2 regions of the Moorella naiadis (nom. illeg.) genome follow, and region 2 is predicted to be linked to the other one. Evidence: riboswitches for the same ligand, from Rfam matches in the RefSeq annotation. Region 2 holds a riboswitch; the other holds the start of a gene.
What was found. Region 2 has a riboswitch for thiamine pyrophosphate ahead of thiS (sulfur carrier protein ThiS). Riboswitches for the same ligand answer to the same signal wherever they lie in the genome.
Positions count from the first base shown of each region.

Region 1 (4,743 bases), on a different contig from region 2:
ACCTCGAAAATGCGCCTTAAGCGCTGATGACTCCTGTCTGTAAAGGACAGGAGTTTTTTTGTTTTCTTCCCGGAGATATCCATGTCAGCTTAACGAATAACCGGGTGTCTTTATAGGTAACCATTATTAGCTCAAATATTGTTTATTTGGAAAAATAAATAAGGTTCGAGGGGGATTTTTATGAAAAACATACCTGCCAAACTTCTAACAATTTACGTGGGAGAAGGTGTTAAGTGGCAAGGAAAGACCCTCTACCATGCTTTGGTGTTAAAATTAAAGGAGGCCGGTTTAGCAGGGGTTACGGTTATCCGGGGTATCGAAGGCTACGGTAAACGCCGTAACATTTATTCGGCCCGGCTGATAGAGCTTTCTTACGACCTGCCTATTATTATAGAGGCAGTGGATCAAGCTGAAAAAATTGCTACTGTCTTGCCCCAGGTGCAAACGATGGTAACCCACGGGCTGATAACGGTGTCTGATGTAGAGATTATTTGGCGGGATGAAGGCGCTAAAAACACCAGCAAACCCAACCTTGAATAGATAAAATACCTAACGTCCCGAGGCACAGAAAAGAATACCTGGAACAGGTGCCCGGCCATGTTGGCTGGTAATAAAAGGGACAAGGTTCGAGTTAAATATCGGGATTTATATCACCCAATGTAAACACCCCGCGCCAGCGACAACATCAAAGTGAGCCTCGCCAGCACGGGGATCGAGTATTAACATCATCTGGCGACAAGGGAGGACCGGCTATCTAGCATTCATCTACCGGTTTCCCCAGGTATTTCCCGACCAGGCGCATGGCGCAGAAGTCGCCGCACATGGAACAGGCAACGGCAGCATCCTCATTGCGATTCTGGCGATACCGGCGGGCTTTTTCCGGATCCAGGGCCAGTTCCAACTGGCGCTGCCAGTCTAGGGCCTTGCGGGCTCGGGCCATTTCCCTATCCCATTCCCAGGCGCCTGGTAATCCTTTCGCCAGGTCGGCTGCGTGGGCGGCAATGCGGGCAGCGATGACACCTTCCCTAACATCGGCCAGGGTAGGGAGGCCAAGGTGTTCGGCCGGGGTGACGTAGCAGATAAAGTCGGCCCCGGCTGTGGCCGCCAGGGCACCGCCAATAGCGGCGGTAATGTGATCGTATCCTGGGGCGACATCGGTAACCAGGGGTCCCAGGACATAAAAGGGTGCCTCGTGGCAGAGCCTTTTTTCCAGGAGGATATTGGCCTGGACCTGGTTTATAGGCACATGGCCGGGTCCCTCCACCATGGCCTGGACACCGGCCTCCCGGGCCCGATCCACCAGTTCGCCCAGGATAATGAGTTCTTGAACCTGGGCCCGGTCGGTGGCATCGGCCAGGCAGCCGGGCCGCAGACCATCCCCCAGGCTCAGGGTGACGTCATAGCGGTGGGCGATCGCCAGCAGGCGATCATACTGGGCGTAGAGGGGGTTCTCCTGTTCGTTATGCAGCATCCAGCCCGTTAAAAAGGAACCTCCCCGGCTGACGATATCCGTAAGGCGGCCTTCCTGGCGCAGGCGGTCGACTACTTCCAGGGTGACGCCGCAGTGCACGGTAATAAAGTCGACGCCGTCGGCTGCCTGGACTTCGATTACCTCGAAAAGATCATCGGCGGTCATCTTTACCAGGGCATCATAGCGCTCCTGGGCCTCCACTGTGGCCTGGTAAATAGGAACGGTGCCGACGGCAACCGGAGCCTGGGCGAGGACCTGGCGCCGGCAGTCGTTAATATTGCCGCCGGTACTCAGGTCCATGACGGCATCGGCTCCGGCTTCCAGGGCTACACGTAGTTTCTCCAGCTCGGGTTCGATTTCAGGATAGGCCGTAGACGTACCCAGGTTGGCGTTGACCTTCGTTTTTAGACCCTTACCGATACCGCATGGTTGGAGGTGGCGGTGATTGGTGTTGGCCGGGATCACCACCCGGCCGGCGGCTACTTCGGCCATTAAATCTTCTGCTTTTACCCCTTCTTTGGCAGCCACTTGTTCCATGGCCCTGGTTACCTGTCCCACCTGGGCTGCTTCCAGTTGCGTCATTTTTTTGACCCCCTTTGAAATTCCTGCCCTGGAGGTAGCATCTTTTATCGCTTTTAACCCTTTGCTGCTACCCTGGGGCAGCTATTAGGTAAAATAAAAGATCACCTGGCAAGCGGTGATCTTTAAAAAACCTCTCTCCCCGCTTTCCTACGCTGGTATGACCCAGATCAGGTTCCAAGGGTTAGTGCTATCCAGCACTTCTCAGCCCGCACGGGCACCCCGGGGGTAAATATTAAGTTTTTAGGCCTTAGTTTGCTGATTTTTGTCTGGTTTAGTTATTATATAGATATTCGCCGCCGAAAAGCTATTTCCTGCCGGCGCGATGGTTCTTTTTGCCTACCAGGAAAGAAGCCGGCTGCATGGCAAGGCCCCTTACCGGGGCTTCAGCTTTAATTTAGTAGAACTTTTTCCGGTCTAAATACTCATGCATAAGATTCAGGGTCTCGCCGAAACGCTGGAAGTGGACTACTTCCCGCTCCCGCAGCCATTTTAGGGCGTTAGAGACATCAGGATCATCGGACAGGTTAATCAGATATTCATAAGTTGAACGGGCCTTCTCCTCGGCAGCCATGTCCTCGTGCAGGTCAGTGACCGGGTCGCCCTTGGACTGGATATAACTGGCGGTCCAGGGGGCACCGGCGGCGTTGACGAAGTAGAGGGCGCGGTCATGGTCGGCGTAGTAGTCGTCCAGGCCCGCCCTTTTTATTTCCTCGATAGAAGCATCCTTAATCAGATTATAGACCAGGGTGGCCACGATCTCCATATGGGCCAGCTCTTCAGTCCCGATATCCGTCAGCACCCCCTTGGCCTGGGGGATGGGCATGGTGTAACGCTGGGTCAGGTAGCGCAGGGAAGCTGCCAATTCCCCGTCCGGCCCGCCATATTGAGTTATTATCTCCTTGGCCAAACGAGGATTGGGGCCGCCAACGCGTACCGGGTACTCCAGTTTTTTTTCATAAATCCACATTTTTATCCCTCCGCCTAAAAGATCGTTTCCCAGGGCCAGGGTTCCTCAATCCACCGCCAGGCCCGGGGGCTGGGCGAATAGCCGTAATTGGTCAGGGGACCATAGAGGGCTTCATATTCCTTTTTCGCCACGGCTAGGGCCTCGCTGGTGGCATTATAATCGGCCAGGGCGCGGTAATCATCCGGGTGGGTGTCCAAATAAAGGTTAAAGTCCACACAGGTAAACTCCAGGGCCATGATATTCCGGAGCATATTTAAACGCTGGGCATCCATGTTTTCTCCCTCCGCCGTGTTTTTCTAAGGTGTGCGCCGGTGCTGGTAGGGCATAAAGAGATCGGGGAAAATCGTTCCCCTGATCAGGCCCTCCATCGGCTCCCAGCGGTTTGTAAAACGCTGCCAGGGCACGTAGGCCCGGGCTAGGTGGCAAGAAAAAGATTGTTTGTCAACCTGATCATCACCGGGACGGACGGTAATACTACGCTTACCCTGTTGTTCGGTAGCCATAATAAACCACCTCTCAATTATTCTTCTGTCTTTTATTGGCACGCCTCCGGGGTGATAACCATGGAAAAATGCTAATTTATAATATGCTGGTTGCCGGAGGAAGGGTTACTAGAAACCAGGTTTTTTGTTAACCGTATCCATGTAAAGTCGGTGTAAATCCGGTCTATATACCCTCTGTTATCACCATAAAAAAACGTCGGGCATTCGTTGGCCCTGGGTCTGGTAAATTGGCCCTGGCCAGGGGCGACAAATGATCATAGAGAGTTTGTTTATAGCTACAAAAGGCAGGGGTAAGGTTTGATGGGGGTGACAAAGGGAAGACCTGCAGGCTTGTTGAAACTCATGATGTGAACGTTAGCACAGTCGTGAAAGCGGGTTGAAACAGTGTTGGAGTCGGCGGTGATTCTGGCCTGGCATTTTCACCGCCTGGCAATGCGACCGTTGGGTTATAACAGAACTATTGCAGCCCCTGGTTAATCCCCGGGATATCCCATATAAAAGTTTTTTTGGAGGTGAGGGAGGATGAGTAGTATTATCGACAAAGCCCTGGAATACAAAATGAACCGCCGGGCTTTCTTAAAATCTACCGCCGTTGCTTCCGCGGCCCTTACCCTGGCCGGCTGCAGCAACGGGCTAACGCAAGTCTCCAAGACACAGGCAACCAAACTGGTAGAAAAGGAGGGCCAGTGGCTTAGCGCCGCCTGCTGGCACAACTGCGGCGGCCGCTGTCTGAATAAAGCCTATGTTGTCGACGGGGTGGTGCTACGCCAAAAAACCGACGATACCCACCCCGACAGCCCCGACTTCCCCCAGCAGCGGGGGTGCGCCCGGGGTCGTGCTCAGCGCAAGCAAGTCTTTGCTGCCGACCGCTTGAAATACCCCATGAAACGCAAGCACTGGGCTCCCGGCGGCGGCCAGAAGGAATTGCGGGGCCAGGACGAATGGGTGCGTATCTCCTGGGACGAAGCCCTGGATATCGTTGCCGGCGAGATTAAACGTATCAAGGAAAAGTATGGCAACCGGGCCATCTTTGTCGGCGGCGGTAATGAGATTAGCAATATCCTAGCCCTCTATGGTGGCTACGTCTCCCACTGGGGTACAACCTCCTGGGGTTCCTGGCGGTATGGTGGAGACATTATCGGCCTGGCCGACGGCTATTTTAAGTTCAGCCATAATGACCGCTTTGATCTGCGTAATTCTCAGCTTATTGTCCTCTGGGG
Region 1 is NZ_JAXGFQ010000020.1:17,960-22,702, forward strand. Features, by position in the region: gene SDD30_RS12330 (DUF190 domain-containing protein) at 181-540, shown strand; gene thiC (phosphomethylpyrimidine synthase ThiC) at 755-2,053, opposite strand; TPP riboswitch at 2,178-2,285, opposite strand; gene SDD30_RS12340 (manganese catalase family protein) at 2,448-3,020, opposite strand; gene SDD30_RS12345 (spore coat protein CotJB) at 3,035-3,292, opposite strand; gene SDD30_RS12350 (spore coat associated protein CotJA) at 3,317-3,523, opposite strand; gene SDD30_RS12355 (dimethyl sulfoxide reductase subunit A) at 4,046-4,743, shown strand, end outside.
Region 1: it holds a riboswitch for thiamine pyrophosphate, as region 2 does, so the genes downstream of both, thiC (phosphomethylpyrimidine synthase ThiC) here and thiS (sulfur carrier protein ThiS) in region 2, are expected to answer to the same signal.

Region 2 (4,743 bases):
TAAAGATCGTCGACCTGGCGCGGAGCATGATTATCCTGTCCTGCTATGAAACGGCGGGGATTTCTCGCCCTGGCGGCCCCAATTCCCCCTTGTGTTACTACAGAAATTTACCCATAAACGGAGCAGGAGCGGAGAAGGTGTGGGTATGTTTGTCAGATCGCGTTAAGTGTTATTTAATTTTAACCACGACTGGCCCCTGGTAGTAACTTTAATATTTGCTCGCCTTACGCCAGGTCTGGGGCTTGCCTTGTTACCCGGACGGCCGAATCTTGCGCTTATCCCGGCTGATAACGTAAATTAATGACCCGGCACCGGACAACGACGAAATTAGTCACCTCCCTTAGCCCCTGCTAGAATAAGGGGCGAAAGGAGGTGAGCATAATGGCTAAAGTTACCGCGCCGCTCATGTCTATGGATGCCAGCGGCGCCCTGGGAAGGGCACTGGTCTTCGCCAAGTGGAAGGGGATTAACTACGCCCGGCGTTATACCATCCCCATGAACCCCAATACAGTGAACCAAGAAAAGATCAGGGGTTACTTCACCCAGGCGGTGACCAGCTGGCATGGGGAGAGCCCGGAGACCAGGGCTATGTGGAACGCGGCCGTGCGCGGCCGGCCGCTGACGGGGATGAATTACTATGTAGCTCAGTATTTCAAGTACCTCTCCGCCCACAACGATCAAGCCCCGCCTACCCCCTTCCAGCCGCCCACCCGGTCTTAAAACCATGCTGCGTTGTTACCGGTTAAAGAAGCGGTAAGTGCGGGACGCTTACCGCTTCTTTCCTCACCAGCCTATCCCTGGCTTGTATGTAGAAATCCTTAATTATTATGATGGACGGAAATTAAGATTCTACCTCGAAAATAACACCGTATACCATTTTCATCGTGCCGCGTTGGCTGCATGGACGTCGACGTAGTAAGAACCCTGCCTCCAGGCGATAAAATTGGTTAGGGAAAAACCTGTAAAAGCAGCGGGTTAATTCTGTTCTTGAATTTCACCTATCGTTTTCCTTTACATCCAGGGCCGCTTCCTTTACAAATGATAATCCGGAGAAGGCTGAGCGATGCTCGGCCCTTTTATTTTTACCGTGCTGGCAGGAAATTCCTCACCCTTTGTCGAAAAAAGTAAGGCAAAATACGGCCAAGTGTGGGGAATATTTCTATGAAGCAAATGCGAGCTGAAGAACTTGTATCCCAGGGGCAGAAGTTGCTAGCGAAAAAGGATTTTAAAGGCGCGGTAAAAACCTTTAGCGCTGCCCTGGCCAAAGAAGACGTTGTGCCGACTCGCAACAACCTGGCCTTTGCCCTCTTCCAGGCCGGTGACCCCCAGAGCGCCCTGGAGGTAATCCAGCCGACCTTCACTACGGAGGGAAGGGACAGGGGCGCCAATCCCTTTACCTATGCCCTGGCCGCCAGCATTTACGCAACCCAGGGGCAGGTCGAGACGGCCCGGCAGTACCTCAAGCAAGCGGTCCGTAGTTTTGATAGGGGCCTGGCGGAATACCATCGCAGTCGCAGCCAGGTGCCACGTTTCTTTCGGGAGTACACGGTGTTTGTCATGCGGGCGGCGGCTGCTTTGAACGATCACCACCAGGTATTGGAGCTGTATCGCCGCTGGGAGAGCTATCATGTTAACTGGGAAAACAAGTTCCTGGCCGGGGTGGCCTGTTTTAACCTGGGCCGTTATAAGCGGGCGGCGAACCTGTGGGTTTCCATAGCCGCAGAATATCCCCTGTTTGCTGCCATGCAGCAGGTGGCTTTATTGGTGGAGAGCGGCGTCATCCCGCCCTTTACCATGGGCTATAAAATGCACGATCACAAGGAACTGGGAGCAATTATCGAGGCCTGTGCCGCCGATGCAGAAGAACAGCACCGCTATCTTCAGGACGGTTATATCCTCATGGAGCTGCTTGCCTATATCCTTACGGCAGGAGAAAGGCCAGGGGTCAGTGTGGTCACCCGTTCCCTGGTAGATAACACCGGTGCCTGGGGGGAAAAGCTGAGATGGAAGATACTAGAGGCGCCCGACTTTGTGCCGGCAGCTAAAATGGCGGCGGCGGAGGCTTTCATTGAACAGGGGTTGTTAAAAGAGGGAGAGCCGATCCCTATGTTTATTAATGGGGAAAAGAGGCTCGTAGAAATCAAGAAAACTCCGGTGGTGCTGGAACCTGATCCCGAGCTGGACGTTATAGTCGAAAAGGCCTTTGCGCTGCGGGATGAAGGCCAGGTGGATGCGGCCATCAAACTGCTGCAGGACTTATTCCAGCAAGGGAAATACTACTTCCGCGCCATGATGGCCCTGGCCAATCTCCTGCGCCAGAAGGGCGAAACGGCAGAAGCCCTGCCCATTATGGCCTCCCTAAAAGAGATGGCCCCGGAAGACCCGGCGGTGCTCTTCAATTATGCCGCCTTGATGCTCCAGATGGAAAGGTACGATGAGGCCCGCGCTACCCTGGAGCAGATCGACAGGGAGGGGCTGAGTGAAGACTTTCGGCAGAAGCTGAACCTGCTGGAGCAGGAATTCCAGAAAAGGGAGCTATTCCTCAGGCTGCCTGAGGAAGCCATGAGGTTTTATGAGGAGGGAGCGCGGGAGCAAATAGAAGCCAAAACCCTCCCCCAGGACCCTTCCCTCCTGCGAGGTTTAAAGAATATGCCTGCCAACTGGCTGGACGGCGCCTGCAGCCGGTACGGCCTGGAACTGGCCCGGCTGCGGCGCGAGCGGGAAAAGCAGCTGGCGGAGTACCTTTCTTCCCACGATAACCTGGCAAAGGCTATAGGTGAGCTGGACGGGGTTGAACGGGAGTTACTGAGGTATTTGTTGCAGAAGGGCGGCTGGAGCCGGCTGAATGCTATTACCCGTATCTTCGGCTCCTTAAAAGGGGAAGGTTTCTTCTGGCAGAAGGAGCTCCCCAGGTCCCCCCTGGGCCGTCTCTGGTCGCAGGCCCTGGTAATGGTGGGCAAGGCGGACCTGGAAGGCCGCCGGGTTAAAATTGCCACTATACCTGTCGAATTGCGCCAGCCCCTTGAGGACATACTGGGATGCAGGTAACAGGGGCGTAGGATCTAACTGAGGTGAAACAATAGGGAGTAGCTGTCGAAAATCTCGGTTCCTCGCTACATCCGCTCTGCTCGCGCTGGCGGCGTAAACTGGCTGGACGGCACCTGCGACCGGTACAGCCAGCCCGGTCTTTGACACGTACAATGGTGCGGTTTCGATTGATAAAAGCCAAGAATTATCGTGTAATAATAGTACTACAGCGTAAACTTTTACCGGTGGTGTGCAAGCGGCGTAGGGGGCTCGCCGGAAAAAGAGGCTGTGCTCTTGTATTGGGGCCAGACGATTGCTAGGGTCAGGAAGCAAATTACGCTGCAGTACTAGGGATTATCCGGGCTGGCACTGCAAAAATACAGCCGCCTTACCGGTGGTATACCTTTACAAAACCGGAATCCGGTAGTAAGATTATAGTAAATTAAATCATCGCCAGGGGTGCCGCAAGGCTGAGAGGGCGTAAGGCCTAACCCGTTGAACCTGATGTGGGTAATGCCACCGTAGGGAGTTATGATGATTAGTGCGAACTAGATCGGAGCTTCCCGGCGGAAGCTCCGATTTTTGTATGGCTTAAGCCTGTACCGCCGGCCCTGCAGTAGAGTAATGCAATGAGGAGAAAGGGGGAGAGCCGTTGCAGATCCTTTTAAACGGCCGGGCCGAAGACTTGCCCGGAGGCATGACGCTGGAGCAACTGCTGATCACGAAAAACATAGCCTCTGCTGCCGTGGTGGTGGCCGTCAACTCCGAGGTAGTAAAGCGGGAGGCCTGGTGCAATTTTGTGATCAAGGAAAATGACGAGGTAGAGGTAATCAGAATCGTTGGTGGCGGTTAAAAGGCCATATCTAATTCGGAGGGGATAAACATGACCGATAAATTGATTATCGGCGATAAGGAATTGACCAGCAGGCTGTTTATCGGCACCGGTAAATTTGCCAGCCACGCAATCATGGGGGAGGCTGTGCGCCAATCTGGCACCCAGGTGGTCACCGTCGCCCTGCGGCGGGTGGACCTGGATAACCCCGGGGAGAATGAGCTGGCGTATATCCCTGCCGGCTGCACCCTGATGCCCAACACTTCCGGCGCCCGGACCGCCGCGGAGGCCATCAAAATCGCCCGCATCGCCCGGGCCGCCGGCTGCGGCGATTGGGTAAAGATCGAGGTGGTGGCCGACCAGCGCTACCTGCTGCCGGACAACATGGAGACGATTAAAGCCACCGAGGTCCTGGCTGGGGAAGGCTTTGTGGTGCTGCCCTACATGAATCCCGACTTGATGGCGGCCAAACGCTTAAAGGAAGCCGGGGCGGCGGCCGTCATGCCCCTGGGGGCCCCCATCGGCTCCAACCGGGGCCTGAAGACCCGGGAGATGATTCGTATTTTAATAGAAGAGATTGACCTACCCATTATTGTTGACGCCGGTATAGGCAAACCCTCGGAGGCGGCCGAGGCTATGGAGATGGGGGCGGCGGCGGTACTGGTGAATACTGCTATCGCCACGGCCCGGGACCCGGTGGCCATGGCCAGGGCCTTCAGCCTGGCAGTGGCGGCCGGCAGGACTGCCTACCTGTCGGGCCTGGCGCCGACCCGGGAGTTGGCCGAGGCGTCCTCGCCCTTGACCGGGTTCCTGGTTTGATCACTTCGGCTCGGGGAAGTGGTTGTGGTTTGTTATGACAAAATAAAACCTGGAGATCTAACCTA
Region 2 is NZ_JAXGFQ010000019.1:5,323-10,065, forward strand. Features, by position in the region: partial or broken gene SDD30_RS12000 (polysaccharide biosynthesis protein) at 1-50, shown strand, start outside; gene SDD30_RS12005 (hypothetical protein) at 382-720, shown strand; gene SDD30_RS12010 (tetratricopeptide repeat protein) at 1,162-3,048, shown strand; TPP riboswitch at 3,473-3,572, shown strand; gene thiS (sulfur carrier protein ThiS) at 3,680-3,880, shown strand; gene SDD30_RS12020 (thiazole synthase) at 3,911-4,678, shown strand.